Regions from separate parts of the Martinezella sp. CNPSo 3732 genome, predicted to be linked through region 2. Evidence: predicted binding sites of a transcription regulator. Region 2 holds the regulator's gene; each other region holds the start of a gene.

Region 1 (2,242 bases), on a different contig from region 2:
CTCGCGGGTTTCGTTGCGATGGAAAACGGTCATCGACTGCCACTCTCCTCAGATAAGGCGCGGCATCCACCACTTCGGCGAGGCCTGCTCACGCGCTAAGAAGGCGCCGAGAGCGGCCTCATCCGTATGCCCCTCGACGACATATTCGCGGGCGTGGATGCCATGGCTGATATAAAGAAGATCGAGGCCGTAATCGAGTGCGCCGCGTACGTCGGTCGGCATGCCGTCGCCGATCGCCACCACGCGTGACAGCGGAAACTCGCTTTTCACCTCGCGGGCCGCCGCGATCGCGGCATCGTAGATCGGCTGATGCGGCTTGCCGGCGATGCGCGTCTGGCCGCCGAGCCGCTCATAATAGGCGGCCATGGCGCCGGCGCAGGGGATCATGCGATGGCCGCGCTCGACGACGAGATCCGGATTGGCGCAGATCAGCGGCACGTTGCGGGCCGACCAGGCCGTCAGCATCTCGGTGTAATCGTCAGGCGTTTCAGTCTCGTCATCGAAGAAGCCGGTGCAGACGATGCTTTCCGCCTCGCTAGCCTCGACGCGCTGCACGTCCAGACCTTCCAGAATGCCGATATCGCGCTCGGGGCCGAGCAGGAACACCTTCTTCGGCCCCTCGGCAATCAGCTTGCGCGTCACGTCGCCCGACGTGATGATGCGATCATAGACGCTGTCAGGAACACCGATCGCACGCAGCTGCTCGACGACCTTCGGAGCGACGCGCGGAGAATTCGTGATGAGGACGACCGCAAGGCCTTCGCTGCGGGCAGCTTCGAGCGCGATGGAGGCCTCCTTGTAGGCCGTGACGCCGTTATGGAGCACGCCCCAGACATCGCAGAGCGCAACATCATAAAGTCCGCCGATGTCGCGAAAGCTCTCGATCCGTTTGCCCATGCCGTCCTCGCATCAAATAAATCACGGGCTGACATCGCAAACCGGCTGGCAAATTACAAGAGCGGCATGCAAGGTTTTTGCGTCGCACAAGGCCTGAGCAGCGAGCGTGGGCAAGGTCGGCGAGCGGCAAGATTGCGCAGCGGAAGCAACGGGATGACGGTCTGGAAAAGGCGTGATCCAACCCTGTCTTCACGAGGGCAAAATGAGAGCACCTTTGCAACCACATGCTACGCGGCGCCGCCATGGGCGTTAATCATCCTCAAAACAAGCCGAGGCGCGCCGCAAAAAATTCACAGGGCTGTCCTTGACTCGTCCGGAAGCCACCCCTAAATCACCGTCGCTAGCACTCTCAGAGGATGAGTGCTAACAAAATCCATACGGATCCCCGGTGATCCGTGAATGTCATTTGATCGAGGGATTAGACAATGGCAAGCACCAATTTCCGCCCCCTTCATGACCGCGTCGTCGTTCGTCGCGTCGAGTCGGAAGAAAAGACCAAGGGTGGCATCATCATTCCCGATACCGCCAAGGAAAAGCCGCAGGAAGGCGAAATCGTCGCCGTCGGTTCCGGCGCTCGCGATGAATCCGGCAAGGTCGTAGCACTCGACGTCAAGGTTGGCGATCGCGTTCTGTTCGGCAAGTGGTCGGGCACCGAAGTCAAGCTCAACGGCGAAGACCTTCTGATCATGAAGGAAGCCGACGTCATGGGCATCATCGGCTAATTCAGCCGGTTCCCTTTTCCGATACAGCTGACGGGCCTTAAAGCCCCGAAAACGCGAATTCAGGAGTTTCAAACATGGCAGCTAAAGAAGTAAAATTCGGCCGCGGCGCCCGCGAAAAGATGCTTCGTGGCGTCGACATCCTCGCTGACGCAGTGAAAGTCACGCTCGGCCCGAAGGGTCGTAACGTCGTTATCGACAAGTCCTTCGGCGCTCCGCGCATCACCAAGGACGGTGTTTCGGTCGCCAAGGAAATCGAACTCGAAGACAAGTTCGAAAACATGGGCGCCCAGATGGTCCGCGAAGTCGCTTCGAAGACCAACGACGTCGCCGGTGACGGCACCACCACTGCAACCGTTCTCGCCCAGGCGATCGTTCGCGAAGGCGCCAAGGCTGTTGCGGCCGGCATGAACCCGATGGACCTGAAGCGCGGTATCGACCTCGCCGTTGCAGAAGTCGTCAAGGATCTCCAGGCCAAGGCCAAGAAGATCAACACCTCGGAAGAAGTTGCCCAGGTCGGCACGATCTCCGCAAACGGCGAAAAGCAGATCGGTCTCGATATTGCTGAAGCCATGCAGAAGGTCGGCAACGAAGGCGTCATCACGGTTGAAGAAGCCAAGACCGCC
Region 2 (2,242 bases):
CGACGGCGGCAATACCTCTCCCTGCTCATGGCTGCCGCTTGTGACATCGACTGTTCAGCCCTCCTCGCCGGTGGTATTCTGAAATGCATCTCAGCACAGCGGGGGTGACATCAATGTCTAATGGCAAATCCCTTTCAGGCAAGTGTTTCTGTGGCGCGGTGGAAATCGCAGTCGATGGCGAGCCAATGGCGATGGGTTACTGTCATTGTGACTCCTGCCGGGAATGGTCGGCAGGGCCGGTCAATGCCTTCTCGCTCTGGCCGCCGGAAGCCGTGCACGTCACCAAAGGCACGGACAAAATCGGCAGCTACCAGAAGACCGAGAAGAGCGTGCGCAAGTGGTGCACGGTCTGCGGCGGCCATCTTCTGACGGAACATCCGCCGTGGGGCGTGACCGATGTCTACGCGGCCGTCCTTCCCGGCCTCGATTTTCAGCCGGGCGTGCATGTCAACTACGAGACGACGGTGCTGCATCTGAAGGACGGGCTGCCGAAGCAGAAGGATTTACCAGCCGAAATGGGCGGATCGGGAACCTTGCTTCCCGATTGACGGTTATCGTCAGATCGCTTTTCTCACATTCCAGGCCGCGACAGTCTGGAGATCAGCTGCGCGGTATAATCGACCATGGGCACGATGCGGGCGTAGTTCAGCCGCGTCGGGCCGATAACGCCGACAGCACCGACGATGCGATCATCATCATCGCGATAGGGCGCAACGATCAACGAAGAGCCGGACAGCGAGAAGAGCTTGTTTTCCGAGCCGATGAAGATGCGCACACCCGGTCCGCTTTCGGCGAGATTGAGAATCTCGATCAGGCTGTCCTTCTTCTCGAGATCGTCAAAAAGCAGGCGCAGACGATCCAGATCCTCCGCGCCGCCGATTTCGGCAAGCAGGTTGGAATGGCCGCGCACGATGAGCTGCGTCGGCTTGCCGTCGTCATCGCCGCCGGACCAGACGGCAATGCCGCGCTCGACCAGCTGATGGGAGAGGCTGTCCAGCTCCTGGCGCACGCTTTCCTTGAGGCTCTGCAACTGCCGTCGCAGTTCCGGCATCGTCTGGCCGGTCATATGGGCGTTGAGGAAATTGGCGGCTTCCATGAGCTGCGACGAGGTCGTCCCGGCCGGTAGTTCGATGATGCGGTTTTCGACCTGATCGTGCTCGCCGACGAGCACGGCGAGCGCCTTGGTCGGCTCCAGCCGGATGAATTCCACATGCTTGAGAACGGGATCGCTCTTGGAGGTGATGACGAGACCGGCGCCGCGCGAGATGCCCGATAGGACCCGGCTTGCCTCCGACATCATCGATTCCACCGGCTGATCGCGATTGCTGCCGCGCACCTGCCGGTCGATACTGGCGCGGTCCTCGGCAGAGAGATCGCCGACCTGCATGAAGGCATCGACGAAGAAGCGCAGGCCGACCTGGGTCGGCAAGCGCCCGGCGCTCACATGCGGCGAATAGATGAGTCCTAGCTCTTCCAGATCGCTCATGACGTTGCGCACGGAAGCCGGCGACAGCGACATGGGCAAGAGGCGCGAGAGATTACGCGACCCCAGCGGCTCGCCGTTTTCAAGATAGCCTTCGACGATGCGACGGAAGATTTCCTTGGAGCGTTCGTCCAGTGCAGCAATGACATCCGAGACCGACGATGTCGTGAATACCATTTCGCTGTCAGATCCATTCCGTTGAGCCTTAGGCAAAATATAATCATTCAGTTAGCAATGGCAAAAGGGAAAAATGTCGCCAAGTCTGCCGAGGGGCTTTGCAGCCTGCTTTTCCTTTGCAAAAGCGGCCTGTGGGTCGTAGAAGCGGTCAACGAACATTCAGGAGAGTGGAATGCGGCCTTCAGGCAGAAAAACCGACCAGATGCGCAAGGTGTCGTTCGAGCGCAATTTTTCCAAGCATGCGGAAGGCTCCTGCCTGGTGAAATTCGGCGATACGCATGTGCTCTGCACGGCAAGCCTGGAAGACAAGACACCGCCATGGCTGCGCAACAGCGGCAAGGGCTGGGTCACGGCCGAATACGGCATGCTGCCGCGCGCGACCGGCGAGCGCATGAAGCGCGAGGCTGCCGCCGGCAAGCAGGGCGGCCGCACACAGGAAATCCAGCGCCTCATCGGCCGGTCGCTGCGCGCTGTCGTCGATCTCAAGGAACTCGGCGAGCGCCAGATCACCGTCGACTGCGACGTCATCCAGGCCGATGGCGGTACGCGCACAGCCTCGATCACCGGTGGCTGGATCGCGCT
Region 3 (2,242 bases), on a different contig from region 2:
CCTGGGCGATCTCGGCATTGTTGGAGATCTTGCGGGCGTTGGTCTTCAGTTCGGCGACGACAGCGTCGACGCCCAGGTCGATGCCGCGCTTCAGATCCATCGGGTTCATGCCGGAGGCGACCGCCTTGGCGCCTTCCTTGACAATCGCTTGAGCGAGAACGGTCGCGGTCGTGGTGCCATCGCCGGCAAGATCGTTGGTCTTGGAGGCGACTTCGCGCAGCATTTGGGCGCCCATGTTCTCGAACTTGTCCTCCAGTTCGATTTCCTTGGCAACGGAAACGCCGTCCTTGGTGATGCGCGGAGCGCCGAAGGACTTGTCGATGACGACGTTACGCCCCTTCGGGCCGAGCGTGACCTTCACGGCATTGGCGAGCACATCGACCCCTCGCAGCATGCGTTCACGGGCATCGGTGTGAAACTTGACTTCTTTCGCAGCCATTTCTTTAACTCCTCAATAGGCAGCTATCAGACTGATGGTTCATGGCGTGGAGGCTCAGGCAGCCTGTTTCTGCTCGGCCTGGGCTTCGATGATGCACATGACATCGCTTTCCTTCATGATGAGCAGATCTTCGCCGTTGATCTTGATCTCGGTGCCGGACCATTTTCCGAACAGGATGCGATCGCCAGCCTTGACGTCGAGGGTCTGCACCTGGCCGGCGTCGTTGCGCGCGCCGGGACCGACGGCGATAACCTCGCCTTCCTGCGGCTTTTCCTTGGCGGTGTCGGGAATGATGATGCCGCCTTTGGTCTTTTCCTCGGAATCGACGCGGCGGACGAGAATGCGATCATGAAGCGGTCGGAACGACATGTTTTCCTCCGTTGAGCAAAAAAGATGACGTTGATCCCCTCACCGGGCCGGATGACCAGTCCGGGCGGGTGCAAAACCTCGTTCGAGCTTTTTGCGCGAAATGATCTGGTTTTCGGATTTTTCGATTTCAAGAGGGATAGAAGAAAAAATTAGCACTCATTTTGAGTGGCTGCTAACACACTGGAAAGGAACAAGAAAATGGCATTCTGCGTTGAAAATCCGTTGATGGCCGCAAAAATTTGCGCCACCATCCGACTGTCACGAAACGGAGATGAAGCATGCGATTTTCATCGGAACTGGAAGGTCAACTGAACGGCTATGGGCTGACCACAGCGCATATCCTCTATCACATTCCCGATTTCGAATCCGTCCTGCAGACCTACGTCTGGCAGGATTACGATCTGGCGCCCGATTTTCCCGAAATGCACCGGTTCCTCGATTTCTGGCAAAGCAATCTTGACGGGCCGCTGCATTCCGTCCGCTATAGCCATCGGCGTCTGATCGGTCCAAATGAATGGCGTCGCGTGGAAGGCGAGTTCAAGCTCCATTAAGACCTGAACCGAAATTTTCCTTCCCAGGTCGTCGACAAACAAGGCTTGATGAGCTCGGTCATTCGCCTTTGCCTGTTCGGAGTGAGGCCAACGGGGAAGGAAAATCAAACACGTCCACTGGCGCGATTGCCTCGCATTGGCTCCAGCAGACGTGTTTGACGCAATGTCAGAGCAACATCGACGCACCACGATCGAGATAGGTATCGAGGAATTGCTCTAGACGAGGATTTCTCGGTTTCTTGAAGACCTCTTGCGGCGGTCCGCTGAACAGCACCTTGCCGTGATCGAGAAAGATGATCTGCTGGCCGACGGTCGCGGCGAAACCTATTTCGTGCGAAACGACGACCATCGTCATGCCCTCGGCCGCCAGGTCGCGCATGACGTTCAAGACCTCGCCGGTCAGTTCCGGATCGAGCGAAGAGGTCGGCTCATCGAACAGCATGATCTTCGGCTTCAATGCCAAAGCGCGGGCGATCGCAACGCGTTGCTGCTGCCCGCCGGAAAGCTGCGAGGGATAATGCCCCGCCCTCGCCTCGAGCCCGACCTTGACGAGTTGCACCATGGCCGCATCCTCGGCCTGCTTTCGGCTCATCTTATGAACCGTCTTCAATGCCTCGCTGACATTGCCCAGCGCCGTCATATGCGGCCAAAGATTGAACTGCTGGAACACCATGCCGATCTGCGCGCGGATCGAACGATTGGTCGCCGCCGAGATACGTTCACGGCGCCCTTGAGAATCCTCGGCGAAACCAAGGACCTCGCCGTTGATGGAGATCGTCCCCCGTGTTGCCTCTTCAAGAAAAGCCATGCATCGCAAAAGCGTGCTTTTGCCCGAGCCGGATGGACCGATGAGGCAGGAGACTTGCCCCGGCTCGATAGCAAG

What was found. The regulator HrcA, encoded in region 2, represses chaperone genes, less so after heat shock. The targets are predictions, from matches to a motif close to GTTAGCACTCNCNNNNNGNGAGTGCTAAC.
Region 1: the regulator HrcA is predicted to act here: its motif matches at 1,237-1,265, upstream of groES (co-chaperone GroES).
Region 3: the regulator HrcA is predicted to act here: its motif matches at 957-985, upstream of groES (co-chaperone GroES).

Annotation. Positions count from the first base shown of each region.
Region 1 is NZ_JBXSOO010000012.1:57,647-59,888, forward strand. It holds gene AC13RM_RS19430 (bifunctional riboflavin kinase/FAD synthetase) at 1-33, opposite strand, end outside; gene AC13RM_RS19435 (TIGR01459 family HAD-type hydrolase) at 49-897, opposite strand; gene groES (co-chaperone GroES) at 1,323-1,619, shown strand; gene groL (chaperonin GroEL) at 1,694-2,242, shown strand, end outside.
Region 2 is NZ_JBXSOO010000013.1:56,773-59,014, forward strand. It holds gene AC13RM_RS20330 (GFA family protein) at 114-548, shown strand; gene hrcA (heat-inducible transcriptional repressor HrcA) at 572-1,660, opposite strand; gene rph (ribonuclease PH) at 1,833-2,242, shown strand, end outside.
Region 3 is NZ_JBXSOO010000001.1:640,119-642,360, forward strand. It holds gene groL (chaperonin GroEL) at 1-439, opposite strand, end outside; gene groES (co-chaperone GroES) at 494-808, opposite strand; gene AC13RM_RS02975 (usg protein) at 1,087-1,359, shown strand; gene AC13RM_RS02980 (amino acid ABC transporter ATP-binding protein) at 1,526-2,242, opposite strand, start outside.